4 regions of the Rossellomorea yichunensis genome follow, and region 4 is predicted to be linked to each of the others. Evidence: riboswitches for the same ligand, from Rfam matches in the RefSeq annotation. Region 4 holds a riboswitch; each other region holds the start of a gene.
What was found. A riboswitch is a leader RNA that binds a small molecule or an ion and turns the genes downstream of it on or off. The one in region 4 is predicted to bind cobalamin.
Positions count from the first base shown of each region.

Region 1: it holds a riboswitch for cobalamin, as region 4 does, so the genes downstream of both, RSX31_RS18700 (acyl-CoA thioesterase) here and metE (5-methyltetrahydropteroyltriglutamate--homocysteine S-methyltransferase) in region 4, are expected to answer to the same signal.
Region 2: it holds a riboswitch for cobalamin, as region 4 does, so the genes downstream of both, RSX31_RS05330 (ABC transporter substrate-binding protein) here and metE (5-methyltetrahydropteroyltriglutamate--homocysteine S-methyltransferase) in region 4, are expected to answer to the same signal.
Region 3: it holds a riboswitch for cobalamin, as region 4 does, so the genes downstream of both, RSX31_RS01630 (ribonucleoside-diphosphate reductase subunit alpha) here and metE (5-methyltetrahydropteroyltriglutamate--homocysteine S-methyltransferase) in region 4, are expected to answer to the same signal.

Region 1 is NZ_JAVYAD010000007.1:71,196-79,387, reverse strand. It holds gene RSX31_RS18710 (S8 family serine peptidase) at 1-1,484, opposite strand, end outside; gene RSX31_RS18705 (helix-turn-helix domain-containing protein) at 1,781-3,031, opposite strand; gene RSX31_RS18700 (acyl-CoA thioesterase) at 3,346-3,819, opposite strand; cobalamin riboswitch at 3,969-4,159, opposite strand; gene RSX31_RS18695 (AraC family transcriptional regulator) at 4,263-4,547, shown strand; gene RSX31_RS18690 (AraC family transcriptional regulator) at 4,435-5,193, shown strand; gene RSX31_RS18685 (DUF1761 domain-containing protein) at 5,207-5,575, shown strand; gene RSX31_RS18680 (flotillin family protein) at 5,754-7,253, shown strand; gene ade (adenine deaminase) at 7,496-8,192, opposite strand, start outside.
Region 2 is NZ_JAVYAD010000002.1:175,834-184,025, reverse strand. It holds gene RSX31_RS05360 (MFS transporter) at 1-745, opposite strand, end outside; gene RSX31_RS05355 (glycosyl-4,4'-diaponeurosporenoate acyltransferase CrtO family protein) at 1,080-1,598, opposite strand; gene RSX31_RS05350 (glycosyltransferase) at 1,595-2,710, opposite strand; gene RSX31_RS05345 (phytoene desaturase family protein) at 2,910-4,415, shown strand; gene RSX31_RS05340 (hypothetical protein) at 4,464-4,622, opposite strand; gene msrA (peptide-methionine (S)-S-oxide reductase MsrA) at 4,680-5,210, opposite strand; cobalamin riboswitch at 5,434-5,632, shown strand; gene RSX31_RS05330 (ABC transporter substrate-binding protein) at 5,767-6,732, shown strand; gene RSX31_RS05325 (FecCD family ABC transporter permease) at 6,695-7,753, shown strand; gene RSX31_RS05320 (adenosylcobinamide amidohydrolase) at 7,750-8,192, shown strand, end outside.
Region 3 is NZ_JAVYAD010000001.1:313,998-322,189, forward strand. It holds gene RSX31_RS01625 (SurA N-terminal domain-containing protein) at 1-612, opposite strand, end outside; cobalamin riboswitch at 1,270-1,450, shown strand; gene RSX31_RS01630 (ribonucleoside-diphosphate reductase subunit alpha) at 1,632-3,845, shown strand; gene RSX31_RS01635 (ribonucleotide-diphosphate reductase subunit beta) at 3,865-4,902, shown strand; gene RSX31_RS01640 (aldehyde dehydrogenase family protein) at 5,084-6,550, opposite strand; gene RSX31_RS01645 (DUF3243 domain-containing protein) at 6,723-7,052, shown strand; gene RSX31_RS01650 (SACOL1771 family peroxiredoxin) at 7,097-7,540, opposite strand; gene RSX31_RS01655 (cold-shock protein) at 7,647-7,847, opposite strand; gene kynA (tryptophan 2,3-dioxygenase) at 8,095-8,192, opposite strand, start outside.
Region 4 is NZ_JAVYAD010000003.1:37,124-45,315, reverse strand. It holds gene pckA (phosphoenolpyruvate carboxykinase (ATP)) at 1-1,287, shown strand, start outside; gene RSX31_RS08130 (lmo0937 family membrane protein) at 1,341-1,490, opposite strand; gene RSX31_RS08125 (GNAT family N-acetyltransferase) at 1,727-2,515, shown strand; gene RSX31_RS08120 (biotin transporter BioY) at 2,559-3,125, opposite strand; gene RSX31_RS08115 (hypothetical protein) at 3,215-3,397, opposite strand; gene metE (5-methyltetrahydropteroyltriglutamate--homocysteine S-methyltransferase) at 3,507-5,807, opposite strand; cobalamin riboswitch at 5,961-6,145, opposite strand; SAM riboswitch class I at 6,215-6,325, opposite strand; gene thiC (phosphomethylpyrimidine synthase ThiC) at 6,600-8,192, opposite strand, start outside.

The DNA.
Region 1 (8,192 bases), on a different contig from region 4:
GCATTGTTATACATGATCACGGCTTTGGCACCATGTTCCTTAGCAAATTTCACTTTGTCATTCAGTGCGAAATTTCCTCGCTGAACAAAGGCAATCTTTCCTTCAACATTTTTATTCTCATAGTCTTCTTCATAACCAAGGCCGACATCTACCAACTCTAATGATCGATCTTCTAAACTGGCAAAGGAATGTTCGAAACCTCTTGCCATACTCACAATTTCCGCTGACCATCCATCTGATGTTTGACCGGTAAAAGTGGTTTGCGAGACAGGAACATCACTTGCTCCTACTGTTAACGCTAAAGCAGCTGTACCCGGAGAGCCGAGGGTAAAGTCACTTGGTCCTGCATTCCCTGCTGAAACAACTGCCGTCACACCATTTAATACGGCATAGTTAAGGGCGGTACTTGTAGGATAATAAGGATCATTGACACCTGCTCCCAATGATAGGTTGATGACATCCATACCATCTTGAACCGATTTCTCAATTCCTGCAAGGACGTCTTCAGTATAACCACTCCCGTAAGGACCAAGGACACGATATACATATAGGTCTGCATCCGGAGCAACACCTTCTACCGATACTTCACTATCATTCTCGTTTTGTCCTACGATGGTTCCGGATACATGAGTACCATGAGAAGTATAATAGGAATTTCCCGTATAACTGAACTCTGGTTCACTCGTACTCTCCCAATCTTCATACGTGGCTTCCATTGGATCCGCATCATCATCAACAAAGTCATATCCGCCTTTATAGGCCTCTTTTAAATCAGGGTGGTTATAGTCGACACCTGTGTCAATGACGCCAACTTTTATGCCGTCACCTGTTATTCCTTCCTTATGTAATTCATCCACTTTTAAATAAGGAATGCTTTCAACAGATGTTGTGATTTCACGGTCAACATCATTAGGAAGATCCTGTTTGACCGGATCGACAGTATATGCCTGGTTTTTAAATACAGCTTTGACGGCTTTGGAGTTAAGCAGGTGTTCTACTTGATTGGCAGGAAGCGTCATTGCCACACCGTTATATGCTTCTTTATAGGTTTGGGTGATTTTAGGCTCTTTCTTTTTCCCTTTTACAAGACTAGGAGATAGATGTTTCGCAACATCTTCTTTAAATATCTTATGTTCTTTCTCCACCTTTGCTCTGGCGTCTTCTTTCTTTACTGTTTTCCCTTTGACGGCAGCCTCTAGCACAGCTACATGCCCAGGTTTAGATTGGAATTGGACGATAACCGAAATCTCTTCACTGGATGTCAATTCATTTGGTTGAAATCCTTGGAGACCCTCTGTGTTATTTAACTCAAGTTGATGCAGGGCTTGTCTCTGCTTTTCAGTCAAAGAAGATAAGATCGTTTCTGCTTTCCAATCCGCAGCGGTAGCTGTTGGAGAGGAGTAGCTCGATGCAGGGGATAAGAGTAATCCAGTGGATAATGCAATCACAGCTGATTTCTTTGCTATGGAAGATCCATTCATCATTTCTACCTCTTTTCTGTAGTGGTTAGTAAGATAATTCTAAAGATTATTACAATTTTCATTGTAAATTCAATTTGCTCATGTTTGTATGGGGGTTTATTTAGGGACTATTTAACTACTGATTGGAGTTGAACGATTATTTATCTTCTGATTTTGAGAAGTGGGGTGGGAGGAAAGTTGTGAAAAAATGACGTTGGGTTGGGGTTGTAATTGGAACCAAACAACTAGAGTGACTTTACAATCGATCGGCCAAAAAAAAAATGACAAAAGGAAAACTCCTTTTATCATTTGTAGCAGTATTACTCTAGTTCATAATAACTGATTTCATTTGACATCTTATCGGATGCAAGTCTGAATCCTTTCTCTGTTTGCCCAGTTTTCACATAATATAAAAATAGTTGTCTTTCATAATGCTGATACATCAACTGGCTCCCCGTTTTTTTGAAGTGGGGGAGAGCTGTACTTTCAATATATTCATATAGTTCTTTTTCATCCTCATTTATGGTAAGTAAGTAAATCTCAAAGAATACATGACTTGGATCCCGGTGCTGAGTGGCCATATTCAGTCCTTTTGTCGCTAAGTGATTGAGTTCCCGTGAAGATAGTAGATTCCCTTTCATGCAAGCAAGTATATATCCGCTGAGCGTAACTAAATAATTTGATGCCGGCGTTTCGTCATTGATAAGATTTAATGCTTCTTCATAGGATACCTTTGATTCAGAATATCGTTTTCTCCTAAAATATTCGAATCCAAGGTTATTATGTATCTTATGCGCCCGATCGTTTGAATTGACTGATTCACAGACTCTGAGGAGCTTATCGTACTGTTGTTTTGTTTCTTCCATATCAAAGGGTTCCTTGGCATTCAATTGGATTAAAATTAAGGTTTCCGAATCGATGACCCTAAGGATATTCAATGTTTTCTGGAAAAATTGCAAAGCTTTTTGCCCATAATAATAGGCAAAGGTGTTTGAATGAATGGAATGATATGCTAATGCCAAATGGAAATAATATTCGGAGTTGGGATATTCATCGTCAATCTGTTTCAATACATGTATGCAAGTGTTAAATTGTCTTGTTGAATGATAGTAAATCCCTTTGACATGAAGCAATAAATTTTGTTCAAAAGGGGATAGAGAATAGTTTTTATTTTCGAACATGCCCAGGATTTCCTTGGTTTTTCCATGATTGTTCAAAAATAAATAATATCTTGCCAGAAAAAGGTTGTATTGAATGATGAAGTCAGATAAAAACCTTAAAGGTTCCTTTTCAATTTCACCTTTAAGTTGATGGATGTCATTGGTTCGAATCATAATAATCGCATCGTTCCATTCTGATAGTTTAGCCTGTAAGGAATGGTAGCGGGAACGTTCAACATCCATATTGATTCCAAGCTTCCTTGCAAGTAAATCAGTAATTTCACTGGAATACTCTGTGATGCCTCTTTCGATTTTACTAAGATGTGTGGTGGAACAGATACCCTGAGCAAGCTGTTCCTGAGTCAATCCTGAATCTTCACGATGAAATTTAATTAATTTACCTTCGATCATAGTACACCCCGAGTGAACAGTTTATTTATCATTATAGGGAAATATCTTTGTTTGTTCTATAGATGGGGGACAAGACGGAGGTCTGAAGGCAAAAACATCCAAATCCAATGGAATCTGCTTTACTATACTGATTTTCTCTTTTCTGCATCCAGCTCATTCAGGACTTCTATCCTTTCGACAAAACGATAAACTGGATAGATGATTCCTGGAATGGAAGAAAGGATCGCGGGATAATAATCTCCAAAGTTACACTCAGAGCTTAGAAAACTCTGAGTGTTTTTGTTATATTAGTTAGTCAGTGAATCAGGGATTGTTTATAAGATAAGCGCGCGATTCTTTCTATGCTCTTTTCGCAAAGGAGCCGTTTTGAATAGTCTCGTTTCTTCTTCCGTTTGAGGAATGACCTTTGGTACCGGCTTCGGTTTTCCATCTTCATCAACGGCGACCATTGTCAGGAATGATTCCGTCGTCAAGGTTTTGACACTCGTTACGAGATTCGTAGAGTACACCTTTACATACACTTCCATTGATGTTCTGCCGGTGGAAGTGACGTATGCCTCAAGGCTTAGAGCATCGCCGACCGTGGCGGATGATAAGAAGTCGACGGAGTCAATCGATGCCGTGACGACGACTGAACTGGAATGTTTCATGGCGGATAGGGCCGCAATCTCATCAATATAGGATAAAACCTTTCCTCCAAAGATGGTCTGCATATGATTGGTGTCAGGCGGCAATACCAATTTTGTTTGTATGGTTCGTGAACGTTCGACTGAATAGGCTTGTTCCATTTTCTCATCTCCCTGTTTGTATTATGAAACAAAAAAGCATCTCCTTTTGAAAAAGAAGATGCGGCTATTCCAGGCGAACGTTCAGAGTACAACGATTCCTCTTGTGACGTCTCATTAGCGCAACACCCTCCTATCTCCCGTAGGAACTTCTGTGTTCTTCCCATTTGGCAGGTCTCCTGGCTCAGCGTCAACGATTTCGTATTCCTTCCCATTTCAATCCGAAACAGTGGATCCATACGAATTCTCAGCCTTACAGTGGCGGGACCGCGTTGGACTTTCACCAACTTCCCTTTTAAGAAAATGAATTAAAGGTCATCTTCACCAATGAGCAATGATTAAATTGTGAACGCTTTTATTTTATCATAACCCTTAGTGAGTGAGGAGAAGGATTATGGTAAAATTTATAAACAAGTGCTTTTCAAAAAGGTAGTGAGGTCTGAAAAATGCCACAAGACAAAATACAAAGAAACCAAATCGATAAAGTAGTAGAGTATATCGATCAACATCTAAGCGAAGATTTATCCTTAGAACAGTTAGCCAAAGTATCAACCTATTCCCCTTATCACTTTCAGCGGTTGTTTAAAGGGCTGATCGGTGAAACACCGGCAGAAAAGGATGCGCTTGGAAAATGCAGCGCATATGCTCATTTACGAGCCACAGCTTCCTATCACACAAATTGCGTTCATATGTGGTTTTTCATCGTTATCCTATTTCACCTATTCTTTTAATACTTACTTTAAAGCTAACCCCAAAAGCTGGCGGGAAGGTGCCTATTTAGAGCGTTTTCCGCGAGAATATCTAAATAGCAAGATATCTAAACTCTTCAGCGCAAAAGCGAAAGCATCCCAGGGTGAAGAATCCTATAATGAGTTTAAATGGCTGGATTTATCGAAAGTGAAGATCGCTCATTTTCCAGAGTGTTCAACCGTCAATAGATTCCATATCGGGTCATATATCGAAGGTATTCCAGAAGCATGGCAAGATCTATACAGATGGGGAAATGCCAGAAACCTCATAGAGAAGAGTCCTTTGATATTCGGAGTTCCAAAGAGCAACCCTTATATTACCCCACCTGAAAAAAGCAGGTATGAGTGTCGCTTGGCTGTTGAAAATCAAAATGATGCGGAAGGTGAGGAACTCTATCTATTTCGAGGCAGTAAGCATGTGGTTTATGAATTCGATGAACCTGTCGACTACCGTGAAAGAGGGAAGTTAATCGAATGCTATTCTGAACTTTACAGCTATTGGTTGCCGAAAAGCGGATACAGATACCTGGGGAATCCGATTGAACTCGTGGAAATGATCAGTTTAAAAGGAACACTCGATATTGGATGTAGCATTAAAGCGATCGCTTTAGCCATTGAGCCGAATTAATGGAGGAATTGGGATGGAATTAAATGTGAATTTGCTCGCGATATTGGCGGGGGCTGTGGTGTATATGGTATACGGCGGAATTTATTATTCTATTTTACTAGGAAAGAAGGAACAGGATAGTACTGGACCGATTAAATATGCAGTGGCTGTTATTGTTGCATTTATCAGCTCACTTCTTGTTGGGATTTTTGTTCAAGCCACCGGTTCCAATGGAGTAGTCGAAGGAGCTTTGACAGGTGTACTAATTGGAATTCTTATTTCCATTGTCTACTTGAAAAATGCTTTATTTGGTCTTATGACAAAACGGATGTTTCTTATCGCGATAGGAGATCATCTCATCATATTTACCCTGTTAGGGGCCATACACGGATGGTTGTTGTAGATTGTAAGCTCGAACCTTTTAAAGGTTCGAGCTTTTTTTATATAAAATTAGGAGATTCACCTAAATTATTGAAACTTTTCTAACACTCTTCCGTAGATAGTATTGTAGCTAGCACTTTTATTTTAAATTAAATCAGATTTCATGCTGGTTAAACAAAATGTCGAGAGGGGTTGTCAGAATGCTAGGATCATTAAGTATTATCGGATTTTTCATGTTCCTTATTCCTGTTCTAGTTATTGCAGCGATTGCAGGGATTGCCTATTATTTCTGGATGAGATTTCGTTATCGTACAGCGAGATCGAACCAGGCACTGATCATTACCGGACCTAAACTGGGGGATCCTGAGAAGGAAACGAATATTTTCACCGACCAGGAAGGGCGTTCAATGAAAATCATCAGAGGTGGGGGGTACAGATTAAGACGTTTCCAAACATCCACACCTGTTAATCTTACATCCTTCCAATTAAAGCTATCGACACCGAGAGTATACACAAATGGCGGAGTACCGATCGTTGCAGACGCAGTGGCGATGGTGAAGGTGGCCGATACATTAAACGGGATTGCGAACTATGCCGAGCAGTTCCTTGGTAAGGATCAAAAAGAAATTGAAGATGAAATCATCGAGGTACTGGGAAGTAATCTTCGTGCGATCCTTTCAAAAATGACTGTTGAAGACATTAACAGCAACCGTGAAAAATTTAACGCAGACGTATCAGAAATTGCCCAGAAGCAGCTGGATCTCATGGGCTTCAAAATTACGTCACTCGGGTTAACTGACATAAGAGATGCAGACGAAGAAAATGGATACTTAAAAAATCTTGGTCGTCCACGTATCGCCGAGGTTCGCAAGCAAGCTGAAATTGCAGAAGCTAACACCGAGCGTGAAACCCGTATTCACCGGGCCCAAACTGATCAGGAAGCGAAAGAGGAAGAATATAAGCGTCAAATTACCATTGCCCAATCGAAAAAAGAGAAGGACATCAAAGACGCCGCCTTCAAAGAAGAGACAGAGCGGGCAAGAGCAAAGTCCGAGCAGTCCTATGAGTTGGAAAAAGCCAAACTTACCAAGGAAGTGAAAGAAGAAGAGTTAACCCTTCAATTCCTTGAGCGTGAACGTGCCGTTAAGCTTGAAGCAGAAGAATCAAAAGTTCGTAAAACGAAAGCAGATGCCGAATACTACGAAACCACCCGTAAAGCGGAAGCCGAAGCGCGCAAGGCTGAAATTGACGGGGAAGCGAAAGCCAAGATCCGAAGAGAAGAAGGTTCTGCCGAAGCCGATGTTATCAGAGAGCGAGGTAAGGCGGAAGCCGAATCCCGTAAACTGCTGGCAGAAGCAATGGAGAAACATGGCGATGTCATCATTACCGAGAAATTAATCGAAATGCTGCCCGTTTTCGCAGAGAAAATTGCCCAGCCTCTTAACAATATTGACTCTGTTAAGATCATTGATTCCGGTAATGGCCAGGGAGTTCCTTCCTTTGGGAAAAGCATCACCAGAACGATGCTTGACATGCAGGAACCGTTACGGGAAATGACTGGCATCGATGTAGGTGAACTACTGAAGTCATATGCAAACAGAAGCCAGGAGAGACCTTATCAACCTGCGATTTCGGAGTCAGCAGACAAGGAAGTTGCTGTTACGACTGAAGAAAAAGAGTTACAAGAAGAAAGTAAATAATGAGAAAAGAGATGTCTCAATAATGGAGACATCTCTTTTCTTATGTAGTCTAATCGATTCCAATAAAGGAGTGCCAGAAACGGAATGGTCTATCTTATTAACAGTTGAACTCAACGGGGAATTTACCTGTTAAAATTCTTGAAAAGTTCAACAGTCAAATATCCGAAGAAATTAAGCAGTCAAATAAACTGCAATATTTAACAGTCAAAAAAACACTGAAATTCAACAGTCAAACATACCCCTCAACCCTCTACCCCAACCTCAATATGCCGGGAACTTTTAACATCAAACAGCCCTAAATCTGTCAGCTTCAACTCAGGGATCACAGGCAAAGTGAGAAAAGAGAGAGTCAGAAATGGATTAAAGTCCCCGGAAAATCCTAACTCTACAAACGCATTTTCCAACTCGTGGAGCCCTGATACCACTTCTTCAAATCCCTGATCGGACATCAACCCTGCAATCGGTAATGGAAGAGAGGCTATGACATTTCCGTCTCTCACCATCACCAGGCCGCCATTCATTTCGTAAAGCGCCTCAATCGCTTGCAGGATATCACGATCATTTGTACCAGTTGCGACAATATTATGGGAATCATGAGCAATGGTGGTAGCAATGGCTCCCTTTTTCAATCCGAAGCCTTTTACAATCCCCAACCCAATATTTCCTGTCCCGTTATGTCTTTCAACGACAGCCATTTTTAGTTGATCTTGTTGAATAGAAGGGATAAAGAATCCATTTTCTACTTGGACCCTTTCAATCTGTTTATTGGTTCTAAGGTGGTTAGGGATGATTTCGATAATATGTGCTTCTTTTGTAACGCCCATATTAATTTGGAGATGTTTTTCAGTTAGTACAGGAATATGAACAGTTGAAGTAAGAGATGGTTTTTGCGCCGGTTTTACGATTGAGTCGCCGACAAACTGACCATATACAGCTACC
Region 2 (8,192 bases), on a different contig from region 4:
ATCCTGCCTCCTTCATCAAGGGCTGATCGAAGTATTGATAAACAGCTCCTGCAGGAATGAAGACCAACGTTACGTTTAGAAACATCAGCAAAAGCTCTGGTGCTTGACGAATCACGCGCAGACCACTTTTAATTTGAGAAAAAGGATTCTCTCTTTTGAAGGAGTCCATAGTGGGCTGCTTAATTTTGAGGACGAAGAATACTTCTATTAAATGGAATGCCAATCCTAAGATAATAAGTAGATTGAATTGGCTGTCAGCTAAATCTTTAGCTAAATAAGAGCCGAATATAACCGCAATCAGCATACTGACAAATGTAGCAGATTGAATTTTGCCCATTGCATGATCCATGCGATTTTCTTCATTGGATTCTTTGAGCGAGTCATAAATTAGTGCCTCATCAGCCCCCGAAAAAAAAGTCACGCTAAACCCATTTATAAAGCTATATAAGAAAAACATCCAAGGATCGTAGGCAAATAAAAGGAGCACAATACTAATGATTTTAAGCACAGAACCACACAAGAATGAATATTTTGCCCCAAACCGGTCAGCAAACATTCCGGTTGGAACTTCTCCAATTAGTACAGCTCCACTCCAAAACATGAGTAGAATCAAAATTTGAGAAGAAGTTAATCCTCTTTCAAAATAGAATAAAGTCAAGACTGGTTGAAGAAAACTGATCGTACCAAAAAAAGAAATCCAAAATAGCACCCGGATATTATGGGATGCAATGGTTCGTTTGTCCATATATGTCTCCTACTTCCTAATAATGTACTATTGTCCCGGAAGAAGGAGCGTCGTTTCATGTATAAGGAACTTAAACGTTCACTCCTCCTTGAAATGTTGAAAGTGTTTTGAACGTTTTTTGCATGTTATTTCCTCCTCATAATTGATGCAATTAGTTTAGCATAATGATGGGAAAAAGAAGAGACTTAATTGTTCGACAAATATCTACATATAGGGGTTATTTGGAACATGGGGAGAAAAAGAAGAGGGAACCGAGCAAATCGGGTGATGTATGGCTATTGAAGTGGAGGACTTCCTCGGTTCTTATCATTAAAATGGTCTAATTTTTAAAAATTTATTCACTATTTGTAAAATGGTTAGAGATGTGTGGTCTTAGATTCCTTGATGGGCGAGATTTTGACGGAGAATATTGAGCAATTATCTTAACGATCCTCATTCGATTGTAGCGCTGCACGAGAATAAGGGGCAGGTTAAATGAAATTCCGTATAGGAACATGATCCAGGACTCGACTCCATTATTTAGAATGAAAAAGAAAGGTGCCGGTATCATTTGCAGCCAGTGGGATAATTCGGCACGAGTCAATTCGTATAGGAAGGTGATCCGACCCTGATGAGAAGTGAGGCCGATTTCATTTTTATTTACCCCACCACGAAACCATCTCCCTGCATCAGGTATATATTCCTTCCATTTTTTAATCTTCAAAAACTCAAATATTCCACCCCCGGCTTCCATTTCAAGAGGATGAAAGAGGGGGGACAACCTTTGGAGTTGTTTGTTGGTCAATCTGGATGTCAAAAAGGAAATAACGAAATGAATACTTACCCAAGCAAAAATATTTACAAGGATGATCATTTCATCTTTTCATCCTTTCCTTTCTCTAAATAAATGTATCGATCCTTCCACTTTGTGTTTTTCGTCAAAAATGTTGTAAACACCGAGTGGGAGAATGTCATCACGAAGAATAGAATATGGACTGGAAATAAAAGCGTCTCAATAATGGTGAAATTTCCAATCCTGCTAAGAATGAGATACAAGTAAATACTTAAAGAAAAGTATTGAATCATATAAATATATGGATCTGTCCATACCATTACCGGCGAATGAATGACAAAAGAAGCGAGTGAGGTAATCCACAAAGAAGATAGTACCAAGAGGATGATGTTTGTCGATTTTGCCCCGGAAGCGAAACTCTTCGACCACCCGTAGAATAACTCACTCAATCCGTTCCCATACATTCTCATGGATATGGCATTGCTTCCGCTCGCTGCTACTACTAATTCTCCACATTTTTTTGCACGTTGACTTAAAGCAAAATGCTCCACCATATCTCCTTTGATTGCTTCGTGCCCACCAATTCGCTGATATACATCTCTTGTACACAGGAAGCACTGACCAAACCCACCCGAAGGTCTGACCAGCCCGGATAGGAGATGAGTGACACTCGTTGAGGCGAATACGATTAAATGAAACATCATGGATAAAGTCTCAAATCCACTATTCATCTTATGAAAGGGATGAATGCTCAGAACTCCTTGACATTGCTGTTGTTGATAAGTCTCGCAAATTCTTAGAAGTCCTGCTTGCTCGAACCATGTATCTGAGTCCACAAACAGTAAGAATTCTCCCTTGGATGCTTCCGCACCATTCCAACAAGCCCAAGATTTTCCGTTCCATCCATTTGGAAGAGGGGGAGTATCCACCACTGTTGCACCGAACTCTTCAGCTATCGCCTTCGTACGATCCTTCGATCCATCATTTACCACGATCACTTCAAACGGCTGAATAAATTGCTTCTGAATACTCGATAATAGATTTCCAATTGTCAGTTCTTCATTTCTGGCAGGAATGATGATGGAGCATTTTTTTACGAGAAAACTATTCCTTACATGAATGGACTTTTTGACTGTAGGGATTCTAGTAAAAAGGAAAACGGTAAGAATAATAGACCCTAACCAAATATACATTTTTTCACCTTCTGATCTTTTGGTTTTTATCGACATTTTAACCATTTTGGTTAAAGGTGATACCTTTTTTCAAATGGATTGGTTGTTTTGTGTGTGTAAATTCATGTCAAATTTGTTTGAAGTCAATCAAAATGGGCACAATGGAAAGCTGAATAAGCGATTCAGCAGACAACGATCTTTCTCGTAAGGAGGAAATGAGATGAAGAAGAAAGTGATAGTAGTAGGTGGCGGATTAGGAGGTATGTCAACAGCGATCCGTCTTGCATCAGAAGGATTTAACGTGACCATTGTTGAAAAAGGGGAAAGACTTGGCGGAAAATTAAACAAAAGAGTAGGAAAAGGCTTTTCTTTCGATACAGGCCCATCGATCCTTACGATGCCGTGGGTTCTGGAAAAAGTTTTTGCTCATGCAAGCCGTGATCTGAATGATTATGTGGATATTATCAGAGTGGAACCGGGCTGGAGGACATTTTTTGAAGACGGAAAGGTCCTGGATGTATCTTCGGACCTTCCAACAATGTTAGAAGAAATGAAAAAGACATCCACGGAGGATGCGAATAATTTCTTTAACTATTTAAGCTACTGTGGAAAAATGTATGAGCTCACAATGAAAAGCTTCTATAAAAAGAGCATCAATGGCTTGCAGGACCTACGCACGATGCATCCGGTCAAGGAATTACTGCAAATGGATCCGATGAAATCCATGGATGCTGCGAATCGTAAATTCATTAAAGACAAGCATTTGCAGCAGCTGTTTAATTTCCTGATCATGTACGTCGGTTCGTCACCTTACCATGCACCAGCCATCATGTCACAGCTTACACATGTTCAGTTGGCGCTGGGAGTCCATTACGTAAAAGGCGGAATGTATAAAATTGCAGAGGCAATGGCAAAGGTGTTGGAGGAACTCGAGGTAGAGATTCGCTTAAATTGTGAAGTTGAGGATATTCTTACCACTGGCAGCCGTGCTGAAGGAATACGTACGAAAATAGGAGAAGAGTTGATGGCGGACATCGTGGTATCGAATTTAGAGGCGATCCCTTGCTACAAATCCCTTTTGGCTGATTATCATGAGTCACCTAAGGAAGTCGAGGAACTAAGCAAGTATGCCCCTACGGTTTCAGGTTTGGTTCTGCTGCTTGGGGTAGACCGTAAATATGATCATCTTGCTCACCATAACTTCTTTTTCAGTAAGGATCCTAAAAAAGAATTCAGGCAAATCTTCGATGAGAAAAAGCTGGCTGATGATCCGACGATTTATATTGGTATCTCGTCAAAATCGGATCCCACACAGGCTCCTGAAGGAAAAGAAAACCTGTTTGTGTTGACACATGTGCCACCTTTAAAAGAGGGTGAGGATTGGACTCAATACAAAGAATCTTATCGACTCCAAGTACTGGAAAAGCTGGAGAAAATGGGCGTAACCAATCTAAGGGATCATATTGAATACGAATATACCTTCACTCCTAACGACCTTCAAACCCTTTATGGGGCGAATGGTGGTTCTATCTATGGGACTGTCACAGACCGAAAGCTTAATGGAGGCTTCAAGATTCCGAATAAGAGCAGAGTGCTCTCTAATATGTACTTCGTGGGAGGTTCAACCCATCCAGGCGGAGGTGTGCCGATGGTCTCACTTTCAGGACAACTGACAGCGGAACTCATCCTTAATGAGCAAGTGAAAGTGAATCGATTCATTGGTTAATATGAAAAGGTGAAGGTTAAATTTAAATAATCTTCACCTTTTATGTTTTTACTGCTTTTCTGAAGAATGATTATCTACCGTATCCGAGTTATTTACATTCTCTTCATCTTCATCAGGATAGGGGTCAAAGAAATTGACGACTTTCCCTGGGCCTTCAAACCCGATAACCTGCTCTTTATCTTCTGTATTTTTCTCGTTTTTCTTCATACAAAAAACTCCTTCCTGCCATTAGTTTGGCGAAAGGAGCTTTTTTCATCCCACTATTTAGTTCTTCCAATGATTATCTATAAATTGATCGCGACCTGATTTTGCCCGGTCTTGTTTATATTCATCTGGATTTTTCTTGTAGAATTTTTGATGGTATTCTTCTGCCGGATAGAAAGTGGAAGCAGGAAGGATGTTTGTGACGATAGGCTTCTTGAATCGTCCACTGTCTACTATTTCGTTCTTTGTGTTTTCAGCTAATTGTTTTTGGTGTTCATTATGATAAAAAATAGCTGTCCGGTACTGATTGCCGCGGTCATGGAATTGTCCCCCATCATCCGTTGGATCAATCTGAGGCCAGTATAGCTCTAATAATCTTTCATAAGAGAACAAATCAGGATTAAATGTGATTTGAACAGCTTCGTAATGTCCACTATTTCCTTCTTTTATATCTTGATATGTTGGGTTTTCAAGGTGGCCCCCTGAATAACCTGACACGACATCAATTATTCCCGGTAATTCATCAAATGGCTTTACCATGCACCAAAAACAACCACCTGCAAAAGTAGCGATTTCTTTTTTTTCATTCATTGCTGAACCTCCTGTACCATATGTGCTCCTCTAAAGCAGTAAAGCGATTGCTTGAAAAAGATTTTATCACGAATGAATGGAGGGGACAATCTATTAGCTCGAAAGGTTGCATCGGGAAAAGATTCGAAAAGAAGTATTCCTGCTATTTTCAGCAAAGTTTATCAAATTTCATTCACTATCCATAGAATCTTGTGTATAATTCTGTTGAACGGAATAATTACATACGATATGAGATTAGGTGAAGCGGAAGTTTCGGTAGCAAACTTTTTAGCTTCATAATAGGGAAGTTGGTGTAATTCCAACGCGGTCCCGCCACTGTAAATGGAAGTGAGCTGTATGAATGCCACTGTACCAATGGGTATGGGAAGGTGCAGCAAACAATGACCATGAGCCAGGAGACCTGCCTGATTTCTTTCGCACCAAATCTACGCGGATAGAAAGGTGTAATGTGCATATTTAACGGTTTAAAGCCTTTTATGCATTTTACACAGCATCTCTAGTCCCACTGGAGATGTTTTTTTGTCTGGGAATAAGTTCATCTACAGGAGGAAAACGTATGAAACACACATTCAAAATCATTCTCGTACTAATAGTATCTCTAGGACTCCTTTCAGCTTGCGGTACTGACAATGAAAATGTTGAAAAGAATAAAGATAGCGGGGAAGTCAGCCAGGGGCAATCTGCTTTTCCTTTGTCAGTAAACGATGCCCTGAATAATAAAGTCACGCTGGATGAGCAACCTAAGCATATTGTTTCATTGATTCCGAGCAATACAGAAATCTTATTCGAGTTAGGATTGAATAAGGAAATCGTAGGTGTTTCAGATTTTGATAATTATCCAAAAGAAGCGGCGGAGAAAGAAAAAATAGGTGGAATGGAATTTAACGTTGAGAAGATTATCGGTCTGAATCCGGATTTGGTTCTTGCTCATGAGTCCACTGCTGTGTCGGCGGAAGAAGGGTTAGAACAGCTTCGAGGTGCAGGGGTAAAGGTCTATATCGTACGTGATGCCAATAGCTTTGAGGAAGTGTACACCACGATGGAAAACATCGGCACATTGGTAGGCAAGAAAGATGAAGCTGAGTCTGTCATTTCTGAGATGAAAGCGGATCTTGAATCCATTAAGGAAAAAGTCAGTGGTGTATCTGAAAAGAAAAAAGTGTATGTAGAGGTTTCACCTTCCCCTGACATATATTCGACAGGAAAAAATACTTTTATTGATCAAATGCTTTCACTAGTAAATGCCGAAAATGTGATGAGTGATCAGAAGGGATGGGTCCAAGTAAATCAAGAAGCGGTCATCGCTTCAAATCCTGACGTCATCATTACAACCTATGGTTTTTATAGTGAAAATCCTAAAGAACAAGTGATGGGCCGAGAAGGTTGGAAAGATGTAACTGCTATAAAAAATGAAGATGTCCATGATGTTCATTCAGATCTGGTCACACGTACTGGTCCGAGATTAGTTGAAGGAGTAGAGGAAATTGCAAAGTCAATCTATCCGGAGTTATTTGCAGAATAAAATATGGATAACATACGGGTTGGCTGTAACGTTTTTACTTTTCGCTCTCTTTACAGGCATTTCGATCGGAACCGTCTCTGTCCCACCGATGGATATTCTGTTCATCGTTGGAGCTAAATGGTTTGGATTCCCTATACCGGGAGAAATTGATCCAATGTTTGCAAATATCGTGTACTCCATAAGATTGCCCAGAGTATTACTGGCATTATTGGTTGGCAGCTCCCTGGCAATTGCGGGAGCTTCTTTTCAAGGACTATTGCGCAACCCGCTGGCTGATCCATATACATTGGGTGTGTCTTCAGGAGCATCGGTCGGTGCTGTTATTACGTTGTTCTTTAATTGGAGCATTCCGTTTATCGGGAAGTTTACGCTTCCCTTTCTCAGTATTCTTTGTTCGATTATAACCGTGTTCCTCGTATTATGGTTTGCACAGAAGGTTGAAAGAACCATGAAGGTAGAAACCATCATATTAACAGGGATAATTTTCAGCTCTTTTTTAGGTTCCTTTATATCCTTAATGATTGCCCTGACGGGAGAGGAATTAAGACAGATCATCGGTTGGCTTCTTGGAAGCGTGTCCATGAGAGGGTGGGATTACATTACGATAATATTCCCCTTTTTCTTAATTGGAGTGATCGTTTTGTTCCTCAATGGCAAGGAACTGAATGGCATGAGCTTTGGTGAAGAACAAGCCCATCATATCGGGATATCCGTACAAAAGAGAAAACTCCTCATCTTAATTGCTGGAAGTATCCTCACGGGAGCGGCTGTCGCCGTTTCAGGTACAATTGGATTCGTGGGGCTCGTAATTCCTCATTTTCTAAGAAGGATCGTAGGGCATGACCATAGACACTTACTTCCTTTGTCCATCATTGTTGGGGGAGGCTTTCTCGTATTGGCTGATCTCATTTCAAGAACCATCATTGCACCAACCGAGCTTCCGATTGGAGTGATAACAGCTCTTATTGGTGCCCCGATGTTTGCTTATATTCTCCTGAAGAAAAGAGGGCTTTCATCATGATAGATGTAGACGGTGTTACAGTAGGATATAACGATAAAATAATCGTGGAAGACATGAATTTTCATATAGATGAAGGAGAATTCTTTGGGATTCTTGGACCTAACGGAAGTGGAAAGACGACGCTGTTAAAAGCCATGACGGGTCTGCTTCCATTAATGGATGGAAGCATAAGGTTAAAAGGAAAAAAACTGCATCATTTCTCTTCAAGGGATCTTGCCACACAGGTAGCGGTACTTCCTCAGATATCGACAGAAACCTTTTCCTATGAGGTGAGGCAGACGGTTATGCTGGGGAGATATGCTCACCAAAAAGGTTTCTTTAAAGGAACGACTGAACGGGATTCTGAAATCGTGGAGAAGGTAATGGATCAAACGGGCATTACTTCCTTTCAGGACCGCTTCCTTCATGAGTTGTCCGGGGGAGAACGGCAGAGGGTATT
Region 3 (8,192 bases), on a different contig from region 4:
ATCGTAAAATTTCTTCATTTCATCTTCAGAGACTTGTTCTACTTTGATTTCTTTCTCAACGTAGTTTGTGTATTTGATGTTTTCAGCGATTTGAGTTCTTAACTCATCCATCGTGAATCCGGCTTTTTTCATTGCGTCTTCAAACTTCTTGTCATCGCCGTACTGCTTTTTAACTTCTTCCAGTTGTTTATTGATTTCATCTTCTGATGCCTTATATCCTTTTTCATCAGCTTGCTGCATAAGAAGTGTTTGTCCAACCAGGCTATCAATTGTTTGTTCCTTGATTTTCTTTGCTGCATCTTTACTTGTTGGGTCTTGACCCATTTGTTGATATTGCATTTGTGATTGAGTCAATACGTTATTGAAATCTTCACCTTTAATTTTTTCGTCGTTTACAATGGCAACGATCTTGTCTTTTTCAATCTTTTGCTCATCCATTTTCTTCTGCATTTCTTCCATTTGCTTCGCTTGCTCTTCCTGAGCCTGTCCATCGCTTTTTTCTTCTGTTTTCGCTTTATCGTCAGCTTGTTTTTGGCTCTCCTCGTTCGAACCGCAAGCGGCTAGTCCAATCGTTAATAAAGCTAATAGTAAAGTCGTAAATATTTTTTTCATAATAGACTCCTTTCAGAAGTAAGGTGTGATTTCAAAAAAATCACTTAATGCGCATTTTAAAGGAAAAGCCCGTAAAAAGAAAGTATTTAAACCAAAAAGTATAGATTGTAATGAGGTTGAAATACAGTGAATTACCAATATGGTCCCTTTTTCACTATTATGTATACGGTTACATTCGACTATCAACTGCCGTACAGAAATGATAATGTAAAAAGACTTTCAACTGGTTTCTAAAAAAAGAGGCTGTTTAAATCGAGATCTTTTCCTCCATTTAAACAGCCTATAAAAAATATTGGGGACCAAAGAATACTGTCAAACAACCTTCTATTTGAATTATAGAGAGTGGCTCCATTTTCTTCAACTAACATTTAGGGAGGTGTCGGCTGACTAGTGTCCTTTTGAAGGCAGTATTCAATATTCTTCTTGTCTTTTCATGAAAAATAATAATTATAAGCATATTTCAAAGGAAGGGTTTTCCTTCCTTTCGTTCAACATGTTACATCTCTTGACTTTAAGAGGGGAATAGAGTGATACTATTAGAAGATTTCACCTTCTAAACAAAGTGAATAGTTTCACTTGTAAATTCGTTTTTAATCGTTTATGATGATACAGAACACAACATTTTGTGTTCTGTTAAATTATTTAAACTATATATTGATTATAACCTGTGAATAGGGTGTCTGAATGGACTTAAAAGGGAATCCGGTGTGACTCCGGAGCTGTCCCCGCAACTGTAAGTGCTGACGAAATAAGGAACTGCCACTGTCATATACGATGGGAAGGCCTTAGAGTAGGGCGAAGCACGAGTCAGGAGACCTGCCTTGTTTATCACGTGTTATCTTCTTCGGGAATTGGGAGGATAAAGCGAGGATTGGAATAGGCCCTTTAGTCTATTCATATATCTTTCGTACATAAAGCCCATCCGATTAATAGGATGGGCTTTTTTTGAATCCTTCCCACACTGTATAAATTTGGGAGGAATGATGATGTCAATCGTATCAAAAGATCAATGGATCACAATGGAAGCAAAAGCGGTTCTTACAAATCTCCACAGTCGCTTTCCACAACTTCATTTTAAAGAATTCGATGAAAAGACTTTTAAGTATACAGAGGGTCAATCTGAATTGAGCAAAGAAAAGCTTTATCATTTCATGATCCTCACTGCAGTTGAACGTATCTCTGCCCATGAACCTGATTGGACGTATGTGGCAGCAGAATTATATTTAATGAAACTCTATCGTACGATCGCTTATTCAAGGGGAGTGGAAGAAAGCCTGTTGTACAGTTCCCTTTATGAATTAATACAAGAATTGACGGAAAGGAAACTATATAAGCCAGCACTATTGGAATCATATAGCAAAGATGAAATTGACTATTTGGGGAGGATCATGGATTCATCTAAAGACCATCTGTTTACGTACATAGGGATCGTCACATTATCAGAGCGGTATTTAACTAAATCCCATGATGGTGAAATCCTTGAATTACCTCAGGAACGATTTCTGATCATCGCCATGACACTCTTTATGAACGAACCCCGTGATAAGCGACTGTCGCTTATTGAAGAAGCTTATTGGGCCCTGTCTAATTTGTATATGACGGTAGCAACTCCTACGTTTGCTAACGCCGGCAAAAGCCATGGTCAGTTATCCAGCTGCTTTATTGATACGGTAGCCGATGATTTAAGAAGTATTTATGACAGTAATACAGATGTTTCCACACTAAGTAAAAACGGTGGCGGTCTCGGTATTTATCTGGGGAAGGTCCGGAGCAGGGGAAGTAATATCAAAGGCTTCAAGGGAGTAAGTTCAGGTGTTATTCCATGGATGAAGCAATTAAATAACACAGCAGTATCCGTTGATCAATTAGGTCAACGTCAAGGAGCGATAGCTGTTTATTTGGATGTATGGCATAAGGATATTTTTCCTTTTCTTGATACACGCTTAAATAATGGTGATGAAAGGCAGCGAACTCATGATCTTTTCACTGGAGTCAGCTTACCGGATTTATTCATGGAACAAGTGGAAAAGAGAGGGGATTGGTATCTATTTGATCCTCATGAAGTGAGGATGGTCATGGGATATTCCCTGGAAGATTTCTTTGATGAGCGTGAAGGAGAAGGTTCGTTCAGAGATAAGTATTGGGAGTGTGTAGAATGTCCCGGCCTTTCCAGGGAAGAGGTTCCGGCGATTGAAATTTTCAAGAGGATCATGATTTCCCAGCTCGAAACGGGAACGCCCTACATGTTTTACCGCGATACTGTCAATCGGCTAAATGCCAATGGGCATAAGGGAATGATTTACTGTAGTAATTTATGTACGGAAATCTCCCAGAATATGAGTGCGACGGTCATGGAAGAAGAGGTCATAAAGGACGGGAAAATCATTACCTATAAATCTCCCGGGGATTATGTCGTCTGTAATCTGGCATCTGTTTCTTTAGCCAAAACGATCATGGATGATGAGCTTGAAAGGGTCGTGTCCATAGGAGTGAGATTGCTTGATAATGTCATTGATATTAATAAACTTCCAGTCCTGCAAGCCCAACTGACAAACATGCGCTATAGAGGGGTTGGATTAGGAACCTTTGGATGGCATCATCTCCTTGCATTGAAAGGTTTGAAATGGGAGAGCGATGAAGCAGTTGATTATTGTGATTCACTGTACGAGGATGTTGCTTATTACACGATCAAAGCCAGTCATGAATTAGCGGAAGAAAAGGGCTCCTATCCATATTACAGCGGCTCAGACTGGTCGACTGGAGAGTATTTTTCAAAGAAAGGATATTCCGGACCGAGATGGGATTCACTCAGGGATGATGTCTCTTCAGGAGGAATCAGAAACGGATATTTAATGGCCGTTGCGCCCAATTCATCCACTTCGATCATAGCCGGTTCTACAGCAAGTATTGATCCTTTATTCAGATTAGAGTACTCGGAAGAAAAGAAAGACTATAAGATTCCTGTTACAGCACCTGATTTATCACCAAAGACGACCTGGTATTACAAAACGGCTTATAACGTAGATCAACACTGGAGTATTAAACAGAATGAGAAAAGACAGCGACATATAGATCAAGGAATATCTTTTAACTTGTATGTGCGGAATGATATCAAGGCGATAGAGTTGCTGTCTCTTCATTTAGATGCATGGAAGTCAGGATTGAAAACGACTTACTATGTGAGATCGACATCAGTTTCAAATTTCGATGAATGTGAAAGCTGCCATAGCTGACTGGGAGGAAGATGATAACATGAATGGATTAAAGCAGCGAATCTTAATAGATTCTGAGGCACCAAATAAATCTACTGGAATTGTAAATGGACAAAGTTCGAATATATTAAACTGGGATGATGTCAGGTTCTCTTGGGCATATCCAAAGTATAAGAGAATGCTGGGGAATTTCTGGACGCCTTTTGAGATCAATATGGCAAAGGATATCAAGCAGTTTCCTACTCTTTCATCAAGTGAGCAGGAGTCCTTTTTGAAAATTATCGGCTTACTGGCTCTCCTTGATAGTGTGCAGACAGATTACGCCGGTAAAGTGGCTGACTACCTGACGGATTCCAGCCTCAATGCATTGATGATCATTTTGGCACAGCAGGAGGTCGTCCATAACCACTCGTACAGTTACGTATTATCCAGTATCGTGTCAAAAAAGAAGCAGGATGAAGTGTTTGATTTCTGGAAGAACGATCCTATCTTGAAGAAACGGAACGAATTTATAACGAATGGATATAAAGGATTTGTAGAATCCCCCACCATTGAGAATCTTTTAAAGTCAATCATCTATGATGTCATTCTGGAAGGGTTGTTCTTTTACTCCGGTTTTGCCTTCTTCTACAATCTGGCCAGAAATCAAAAGATGGTGGCGACATCGACGATGATTAATTATATCAATCGGGATGAACAGCTGCATGTCGGCTTGTTTGAAAAAATATATAAAGAAGTCCTTAATGAGAATCCGGCTTATCAAACGGATGAGCTCCGTGACTTTGGACAAGCTGCTTTCAAACAGGCAGCTATCCTTGAAATAGAGTGGGGAAGGGACATCATCGGATCTCAAGTTGAAGGGTTGTTAATGAGCGACCTTGAAGATTATATTAAATTCATGGCGAATAAAAGAGCCAAACAGCTGGGGTTTGAAGAACCATTCGAAGGATTTAGGACCAACCCATTAAAATGGATCATCGCCTATCAGGAAGTGGATAGAGGAAAGACCGATTTCTTTGAACAGAAATCAAGGCAATATACGAAGACATCGGATGCTAATGGGTTTGATGAGCTGTAAAAATGAGGGCTGTGGTCCTTTTGGTCAGAGATCAGATCTCTTTAGTCGTAATAAGCAAGTTCGTCGTAATATTTTACGCTGCTGCATTTTTCTTTAAAAGCGGTTTTTATTTTCAGAATTTATACAACTGCATTAAAATCAACCCATAAGAAAAGCGAGTCATCATGACTCGCTTTTTGACTTATTTCTTCTCAATAAAAGGACCATAATCTCTTCTCTTATGTTGAACGGCGACCCATTTAACCGTTGTGAATTCTTCAAGAGCCCATTCGCCATTGAAGCGGCCAAGGCCAGAATCCTTTTCACCTCCGAATGGCATATGCGGCTCATCATTCACAGGTTCATCATTAATATGAATCATCCCGGTCTTTACTTGGTGGGCCAAATTAGTCGCTCTCTCTATGGAGGAAGAGTGTACAGCTCCACTTAGGCCGTATGGATGTTCATTGGCCAAGCGGATCGCCTCATCGTCATCTTCAAACGGGATGATGGCTGCTACAGGTCCGAAGATTTCATTTTTTGCAATTGGCATTGAGTTGGTGACATGAGTCATTACGGTAGGGTGCAATAAATTTTTATCAGCTTTGCCTCCTAATACAACTTCCGCGCCTTGTTCCTTGCTGTCTTCAATATCCTTCAGAATGCGATCTACTTGATTTTCATCAATTAAGGGTCCGATATGGGTCGTTTTATCTGAAGGGTCTCCTGTATTTAGTTCTTTTACACGAGATACAAAAGCTTCCACAAATTTATCGTACATCCCTTTATGAACCATGATTCGATTAATGGACATGCAAATTTGTCCTTGATGATAAAATTTTCCGAAAAGGGCTGCTTCAACTGCCTGATCTAGATCTGCATCATCAAGTACGATAAAGACGTTGTTTCCGCCTAACTCAAGAGCAGTCTTCTTCAGGTTCTTTCCTGCGAGTGCCCCTATTCCACGTCCCACTTCAGTCGAACCGGTAAAGGAAATCAACCTGGGAATCGGGTGAGCAACGATATCATCACCAATTTCTGATCCCTTTCCGACGACTACATTTAACAATCCCTTCGGCAGTCCGGCTTCTTCAAAGATACTTGCAAATAATAGACCTCCTGTCACGGGAGTGTGTGTAGCTGGTTTAACAACGACACCGTTTCCGGTAGCTATAGCCGTTGCAATTGATCGTACAGCTAAATGGAAGGGGAAGTTCCAGGGACTGATTACTCCCACAACTCCAAGCGGTTCTCTATAGACACGGTTTTCTTTGCCGGGCACTTGAGAAGGAAGGATTCTCCCTTCCATCCTGTAAGGGTAGGTTGCCGCTTCCTTCATACTATTAATGGAGACCTTCACTTCGCCTGCCGCTTTCATGTAAGTGCTGCCAGACTCTTTAATGAGCCAATCAATGATCAATTCCTGATTGTTTTCAACAACTCGAACGGCTTTTTCCATCACTTCTCTTTTTACTTGAGGAAGTTCCTTCGCCCAGCTTTCTTGAGCTTGTTGTGCTGATTTATAAGCAGAGTCGAGATCCTCTTTACTGGCAGCTTTAATGGAACCAAGTTCTATATTATTGAATGGGTTTTTATTAGGAATCATATTCTCACTGCTTCCTTTTACCCATTCTCCATTAATAAATAATTTATCAAATTGTGTATTCATGATTAGTCCTCCTCATTATTCAGTGTTCACTCTATTGTTTACACTCTGTAGAAAGTACTTAAACAAGAAGCAGAGAGTTTGAGATCCCATTACCAATAATATGAAATTATATGTTTAACTCTCCCAGTGGTGGGAATATACATACTAGATTGAATGAGAGGAGAGGTTTTACATGGCAAATCATTCTACAGAAGAAAAAATGGAGTCCAAGGTGGACAAAACGTTAGATAATATGTCCCAGGACAAAAAAGAGGATATATTATCTAACTTTGATCATTTCAAACAATACTTAGGTAATAAAGTTTCCTTGGCTGATAAGTTAGGGATGAATGAAGAGCAGCAGGCAAAGGCAGCCCAGAAGGTTGGGGATTATCTTGCGGCTCATGAGGAACCGAAGAATAGGGAAGAAAAGTTATTACATGAATTATGGAAAGCGGGCAACAAGGAAGAGCAGCATATGCTTGCCCATATGTTAGTGAAGCTTGTTCACGCTGAATCCTAAAAAAATCGGGCATCTTTAGTGGATGCCCTTTGCTTATGCCTTTTTTACATATGTATTTCCGGGTCTACCTTTACCGTCACATTCCCTTTGATGGCACGGGTGATCATGCAAGACTGCTCTGCTTTCACCAACAATTTCTTCGTAAGGGTTATGTCTTTTTCAGTAGTGGAGGGACCCAATGTCAGCACAGGGCGGTGAATGATTTCTTTATATGTAATGATCCCTTTTTCAACCTCCACAATCCCTTCAGATGTCATCGATAAATCCGTTTTCTCAATATGACTTCGTTCAAGCATCGCTGCCAGGGTGATGATGTAACACGTAGCTGCTGCTCCAAGAAGCATTTCATCAGGGTTTGTTCCTATTCCAGGCCCATCCATTTCAGTTGGAATGGATATTTTCGTATGAAAATTTTCCGAGCTTAAAGTACCTGTATCATTTCGCAACCCCGGCCAATCAGTAGATATATGAAAAGAGTGTCTAGCCATTCAAATAAACCTCCTAACAAGCATGGTAAGGTTATTGTATCCACTTTTTAATGTGATGGCAAAGAAAAAAGACCCTACAGAGTAGAGTCTTTCGAATTAGCATGGATTATGCTTTAGTAACGTTAGCAGCTTGGTCGCCACGGTTTCCTTGAACGATTTCGAAAGAAACTTTTTGACCTTCTTCTAAAGTTTTGAATCCTTCGCCTTGAATAGCTGAGAAGTGTACGAACACGTCGTCTCCACCTTCGCGCTCGATGAATCCGAAACCTTTTTCTGCGTTAAACCATTTAACTGTACCTTCTAACATAATGTTACCTCCTCGTGTGTTCTCCACACAATTGTATTACTATTCTTGCTCATGTAACTTCAAGGCGAAAAGCTTTAAAAACTTTGTCTATCCTTCCATTCCGAACAAAAATAATTCTCTTACATAATATCAGGTAACCATTTAAAAGGCAACCCTTATAAATGAAGGAATTAAAAATAGGCAGAAAAATGTGTGAATTTCACTTTTACTATATGAGCCTCACAAAAAAATACATAATGCAAAGGGTTTACAGGTTCGTACGGACATTCCACAATTCAGGAAAGAACCGATGATCCAGAACCTTTTTTAAATAGCCAACGCCGCTTGATCCTCCCGTCCCCATTT
Region 4 (8,192 bases):
GAAGAAGTATTTTCTTTCAAAGGGTTCGCAGGTGCTGACCCAAAACATAGACTACCGATTCAAGTGATCAACGAATTCGCTTGGCATAATCTTTTCGCTCACCAATTATTCATTCGCCCTACAGAAGAAGAGCTAAAAGGTCATCAATCAGAATTCACCGTCGTTTCTGCCCCGAACTTCAAGGCAGATCCAGCAGAAGATGGAACTCACTCTGAAACATTTATCATTGTATCATTTGAAAGAAGAATTGTCCTAATAGGTGGAACTGAGTATGCAGGTGAAATGAAGAAATCGATCTTCTCTGTCATGAACTACGTACTTCCAGAATCCGATATCCTTTCCATGCATTGTTCTTCAAATGTCGGACGTGAAGGAGATGTGGCATTGTTCTTCGGTTTATCCGGTACAGGCAAAACGACATTGTCCGCAGATCCGAACCGTCGTTTAATCGGCGATGATGAGCACGGATGGTCTCCTAACGGTGTATTCAATATCGAAGGCGGCTGCTACGCTAAGTGTATCGGTCTGACACGTGAAAAGGAGCCACAAATCTTTGATGCGATCCGTTTCGGTTCTGTCCTTGAAAACGTGGTTCTAGATGACAATTCCCGCATCGCTGATTATGAGGATAACACGTTAACAGAAAATACTCGTGCTGCGTACCCTCTTCAAGCGATGGATAACATCGTTGAACCAAGTGTTGCAGGACATCCAAATACCATTGTATTCTTAACCGCTGATGCATTCGGGGTATTACCTCCGATCAGCAAGCTGACGAAAGAACAAGCAATGTATCACTTCTTGAGCGGATATACATCGAAGCTTGCAGGTACTGAGCGCGGGATCACTTCACCGCAAGCCACTTTCTCGACATGCTTTGGTTCACCATTCCTGCCACTCCCGGCAACTCGTTATGCTGAGATGCTTGGGAAGAAAATCGATGAGCACAATGCACAAGTATTCTTAGTGAACACTGGTTGGACCGGTGGAGAATACGGTGTTGGTAACCGCATGAAGTTATCTTACACCCGTGCTATGATTCAAGCAGCTCTTGAAGGGGAACTCACTCACGTTGAAACTGAAACGGACGACATCTTTGGTCTGAACATCCCTGTTCACGTTCCTGGTGTTCCTGACGAAGTGCTTCAACCAAAGAAAACCTGGTCCAATGAAGCAGCCTATGAAGTGAAGGCAAAAGAACTTGCCCACAAATTCAACGAAAACTTCAAGAAATTCTCAAACGTACCATCTGAAATCGAACTTAAAGGCGGCCCGGCCGTAAAATAGTCTATATAACAAAGGTCCGTCCCTCTATTTTGAGGGACGGACCTTTGTTATGGTTATAATCCTTTTTTACGCCCGGTGATTCTGTTAAATAAAAAGACAACAATGGCAATAACAAGTAAAACATGGATGATGGCTCCTCCGATTTTAAAAATCAATCCGAGTAACCAAAGGACTAAAAGAATTCCAATAATGGTCCAAAGCATGAGTTTCCCTCCTAGTAACTGTGTTTGATGCTAAGATTCCCTATTTTAATGAATTTAAAACCACGCATGGTATTTCATAAGAAAAGTGTAGCTATTCATAACTTCTGTTAGTCCAACTGAAATTATTCAATTTACATCATTTGTATCGTCTATTAATCAAATTCCCCTAAAAATAACTCTTTACTAAATATTTCTAATTTTGGTATGATAATGATTATTTACAGGGGGGAACCAAGATGATCAGACAGCTTACAGAACAAGATCATGATATTTGCCAGCAACTCATTCATAAGCAGCCGGCTGAGAATTTGTTTATTATCGGGGACATCGAAGCCTTCGGATATGAACAGGAATTCCAGAAAATCTGGGGCGACTTTGACGCGGAAGGGAATTTGAGGGGAATCCTCCTTAAGTACAGAGAAAACTTCATCCCTTTTTCCATGGGGGAATTTGATGCGGAAGGGTTTGCCGCAATCATTAATGAGACTGAAGACTACAGTATCGTTTCTGGATTAAAAAGGATCGTGACGCAGGTTGAACCCTTTTTATCCAGAGAAATTAAATCAATAAGACATATGCACTATGCGAAATGTGACAACACGGAATCAATGGATCGACAAGACCTGCCTCATGTACAACAGGCTACCCTCACTGATCTACCTAAACTTGTGGACCTATTGAACAGCATCCCTGAATTTAGTGGTGGCGATTTTTCTGTAGAAGAAAGAAAACATAGCATGGAGGCCGGTGTTTCGAGAAGCTATTATGTAGAAGAAGACGGTAAATTTGTTTCTTCTGCTTCCACAACCGCCGAAAACAGTATGTCTGCGATGATTGTCGCTGTCTGCACACATCCTGAGCATAAGAAAAAAGGGTATGCCACCGAGTGCATGACGAAGCTATGTCGTGACGTACTAGAAGAAGGAAAAGAGTTATGCCTATTCTATGATAATCCTGAAGCAGGAAAAATTTATAAGCGAATCGGATTCAAGGATATTGGCTATTGGTCTATGTATAAATTTTAGTCATAAAAAAGTTGACTCCCAACAAGGAGTCAACTTTTTTTCATTATGCTGCTGCTTTCCGATTCCCGATCAATCTCGCCTGAACCAGTCGTTGTCTTACAGTGATTCCAATCCAGCTGGCCAGGAATGCTTTGATAAGTCCAACAACGATAAATGGATATACCCCAGCTGCCATTGCCTGATTCCAGCTAAGGTCGGCTACGAATTTCAGTTGAATGGTACCCAGGATCAACGTAATGATCATTCCGACTGTATTGGCAATCATCGCCATCGGTATGGTGAATTTTGTTTTCTCAAGAATGAAGCCTGTAAAGAAAGCCGCTATGATAAAGCCGAAAATATAGCCTCCCGTAGGACCGACCAGTACCTGTGCCCCTCCACTGAAGCCTGCAAATACAGGAACACCGACTGCTCCGAGGGCTGCATAGCATACCATGGCGAACGCACCATATCGGCTTCCAAGAATCGTCGCTGTAATTCCTACTGCTAATGTTTGCCCGCTGATTGGAACGAGTGGCAGTGGAATCTCGATTTGAGCGAAAATCCCCGTAATCGCAGCAAAGATGGCACAGTGAATGATCACCCTTAGTTTTTCTCCGTTCACTTTCAAATCCCCCTTGCGTATGTAAACTATGTATAACATTAAGTTAACACAATTCAAAGGATTTTGGGAAGCTTATTTTTTTCTCCCTCTAAAATTTAACTGGGAGCATAGACATTGCATATCTTTTCTTCCGCCTGCCATGCTAAAGCGGTTTTTAATGAAACCCTCCCTTTTGGGAACTCATCGATCCCCTTATCACTCACCAAATATAGGATAGTGCGATTTGGCTGATGTTCATTAAATACTTGAATGATTCTTCCTATGGCTATGTATGGCATTTTCTTTTTATCTCCTTATGAGCAGGACGCAATTCTTTTCAACTGCGCCCTGCATTTTGAAAAGGTGGATCAAAGGAACGTAATCATCGGTACTCGATCATATTGACAATTATCCTTCCTTTTTCATGAGCATCTCTTCACGCACTTGTTCCGCCGCTTCCACCATGGTTTTAAGAGCTGATACCGTCTCATCGATCCCACGTGTTTTCAAACCACAATCCGGGTTGACCCAGAATAAATCGGCATCCAGCACTTCAAGAGCCCGGTGTATATTACGGATTAATTCTTCACGCTTCGGCACCCGGGGACTGTGTATGTCATATACCCCCAGTCCAATCCCTTTGTCATACGTATTGTCTTCAAAAACTTGGATTAATTCCCCATGACTTCTTGAGGTTTCAATCGAGATGACATCAGCATCCAGATCACTGATGGCATCTATAATATCTTCAAAATCCGAATAGCACATATGTGTATGGACCTGGGTTTGGTTCTGTACTGATGAAGTGGCCAATTTGAAAGCGTAAACGGCAGCGTTGAGATATTCCTCCCAATTTTCACTCTTTAAAGGCAGTCCTTCCCTAAGTGCCGGCTCGTCAACTTGTATCATACGAATGCCATTGGCTTCTAATTCCTCTATCTCTTTTTGAAGAGAAAAAGCGATTTGATTAGCTACTTCATAACGTGATACATCATTCCGAACAAATGACCAGTTTAGAATTGTGATCGGGCCCGTTAACATCCCTTTCACCGGTTTATCCGTTAAGGATTGAGCATATACCGTTTCTCTAACGGTCATAGGTTCTTTAAATTTCACATCACCATATATGAGTGGTGGCTTCACACATCTGGAACCGTATGATTGTACCCAGCCATACTTCGTAAATTGAAAACCTTCTAATTTCTCACCAAAGAATTCAACCATATCCGTCCGCTCGAATTCACCATGTACAAACACATCAAGGCCGATTTGTTCCTGAATTTCAATCCAACGTTTGATTTCTGCCTGAATATATTGCTGATACTCCCCTTCAGAAAGATCTCCCTTCCTCCATTTCAGCCTTTGCCTTCTCACTTCCTGGGTTTGAGGAAAACTGCCGATTGTAGTGGTAGGTAGAAAAGGTAATGAAAAGTACTTGGCCTGTTCCTGTTTACGAAAATGGAAAGGATCTTTTCTCCCGACATTGTTGGGATGCAATTCTTCAACCTCTTCCTGCACCTTCCTATTATTACGCAGCGTTGATTCGTTTAAATTCCTTATCGCCGTTTCACTTTCAGAGATATCATCTTCTATTGTCTCGGCTCCCTTACGAATCCCCTTCGTTAAAATAGTGATTTCATGTAATTTCTCATCAGCGAATGATAGAGCGTCAATGAGAGGTGTACCAATTGTTTCTTCATTCTGCACGGTTACAGGTACATGTAGTAAACTGCATGATGGTTGTATGATCAAGCGATCACCCGGAACATCCCCCGCAAGGGACGATAGAAGCGAATGGGTATCAGCAAGATTACTTCTCCAAATATTCCTGCCATCAAGAATGCCGGCAGCCAGGAATTTATCCTTAGGAAAACCAAATTTTTTCAGCGCCGCCAAATTCTCACCACGATCATGCACAAAATCTATCCCTATGCCGTCTACCGGGAGTGCTAACACCCGCTGGTACCTTTCCAAACTATCATAATAGGTTTGAAGGATGATCTTTAACCCGGGGCAGGATTCTTTAAACGTTTGATAGACTTCCTTGAATTGATCCATCTCTTCATCCCCGATGGATGTGCATAAGATCGGTTCATCCATTTGTACCCACTCTACCCCCTCTTCCTGTAATTCACGCAGTACTTCAGCATAAAGAGGGACAAATCGAGCAACAAGAGTTTTATAATCACCGGTTTCATACCCCTTAGACAATTTCACAAAAGTGAAAGGACCTAAGATAACCGGTTTCCCTTCTATACCCAGCTTTTGTTTTGCCTCTCTAAAAAAATGCAGGGGACGATTTTCCACTAACTGAGGTATGATCCCATCAAGTTCAGGCACGAGATAGTGATAGTTGGTGTTAAACCATTTTGTCATTTCTAATGCCACCGCGTCCTTCGATCCTCTGGCCATTTCAAAATACGTATCAAGAGAGACCTTACCCCCACTATAATGAAACCTCTCGGGAACCAAGCCGAACATGACGGCTGTATCAAGCACATGATCATATAAGCTGAAATCTCCAACCGGAACTAAATCAATCCCCTGATCTAATTGCTTCTTCAAATGGTTGACTCGTATTTCTTCCATTTGCTCTAAGAAGGAATCCTTTTCAATCTTCCCTGCCCAAAATTGTTCCAGTGTCTTTTTCCATTCACGCTTTTCACCGATCCTTGGATAACCTAAATTGGAACTGATCACCTTACTCATTCATTCCTCACTCCTTATACTTGATATGATTGTCATCAACAAAAAAATCTCTCTTTCAAATGAAAGAGAGATTCATACGTATCACTAACTAGAGTTGAGACCAATTTGTATTCTCAACACGTATTCCTCACCCCTCTCTATATCCACGTAGAGCATAAGCGCATACAACAGGCAGGTCTCCTGACTTAGGTTCACAGCTCCTTATCCCTTCCCATTTCAACAGAAATAGTGGTTGAATGATAAGTCGCTCCCCATCACAGTGGCGGGACCGTGCCGGATTTTCACCGGTCTTCCCTTTTAGCTGAGCATGACTCAGCACCTATTGCATTTGTTTATTTAATTTTTCTTTCATAAAAACGAAAAGCCCTCTCTTGCGATAGAGAGGGCTTCATGTTTATTAGAATCCTCTCTTATTTTCCAAAGCCATTTGCTTTGCAGGAATTAGCACCTATTCAACACATCGGTTGAATGGTTGCCGGGTTTCACAGGGCCAGTCCCTCCACCTCTCTCAATAAGAGTCACACATATATATTCATTTACTATTCCGAAATTTGTAATAATCGTAGCACGGTCCATACAAGCTGTCAAAAGAAATTTAATCTATAACTTACACGTTTCTAATAATAGGTACTTTCTACATAATGACATATGATACAAGATCTTGTTACATGCGTTTCATAGAAGACATGCCTGCAGTTTTCCTGGATGCTCTTCACTTCTTTTTCGAGTTGGATAACCCTCTGATTGAGCTTTATGATATCATTCTTCAATTTGAGTACATGACAAAGAGGCTCATCGATAGATGTTTGATCCATTTTCCACAAACTCCTTCGATTTTTCTTTCAATCCTTTTTCTATTTCCTTATGAGCGTCATCAATGCTATTCTCCTTCATTTCCCTTATATCATGTGATATTCTCATTGAACAAAATTTCGGTCCACACATTGAACAAAAATGGGCCGTTTTTGCCCCTTCTGCAGGAAGTGTTTCATCATGATACTCCCTTGCACGTTCCGGGTCCAGGGATAAATTAAATTGGTCATTCCATCTAAATTCAAATCGAGCCTTAGAAACGGCATTATCTCTTACTTGTGCCCCTGGATGCCCTTTCGCCAAATCCGCTGCGTGTGCAGCGATTTTATATGCAATGACACCCTCTCTCACATCATCTTTATTCGGTAATCCCAGATGCTCTTTCGGTGTTACATAGCACAACATGGCTGTTCCAAACCAACCGATCATGGCAGCCCCTATGGCGGAAGTAATGTGATCATACCCCGGGGCAATATCTGTCGTTAATGGGCCCAAGGTATAAAAAGGAGCTTCATGACAGATTTCCATTTGCTTATCCACATTCTCTTTAATCATATGCATCGGTACATGACCAGGGCCTTCAATCATCACCTGTACATCATGCTTCCAAGCAATTTTGGTTAGCTCGCCTAAAGTTTCAAGCTCGGCAAACTGTGCTTCATCATTCGCATCAGCAATTGATCCGGGCCTTAAACCATCTCCTAAGGAAACGGAGATATCATAGGCTTTTAAAATCTTACATATATCTTCAAAATGTGAATAAAGAAAGTTCTCTTTATGATGGGCAAGACACCATTGTGCCATGATTGAACCTCCACGGGAAACAATGCCTGTTGTACGATCAGCCGTCAGGTGAATATACCTCAATAATACACCTGCATGAATGGTGAAATAGTCAACACCCTGCTCCGCCTGTTCGATCAATGTATCCCTGTACACACCCCATGTAAGATTCTCAGCAACCCCGTTAACCTTTTCAAGTGCTTGATATATCGGTACCGTACCAACAGGGACAGGGGAGTTTCGAATGACCCACTCCCTTGTTGTATGAATGTTTTTACCTGTTGATAAGTCCATTATGGCATCGGCACCCCAACGAGTTGCCCACGTCATTTTCTCCACTTCTTCTTCAACGGAAGATGATACGGCAGAGTTTCCGATATTCGCGTTTATTTTCACATGAAAGTGACGACCGATGATCATTGGTTCACATTCAGGATGATTGATATTGGCAGGAATGATGGCCCTGCCATTTGCTACCTCTTCTACTACAAATGAAGGATCAACATTTTCCCGGATAGCGATGAACTCCATTTCCGGTGTGATAATTCCTTTTTTCGCATAATGCATTTGAGTCACATTACGACCCATTTTTGCCCGCATTGGGTTACGTTTAATAGTAGGGAACGCCTCTACGTTTGCACGAGGATCGTCTCCTTTATAGCCGTTATCTTCCGGCTCGATTTCACGTCCCGGGTAAGCCGCGACATCTTGACGTTCCAAGATCCACTCTGTGCGAACAGAAGGTAACCCTTTATTAATATCGACTTGGTAACGCTCATCTGTATAAGG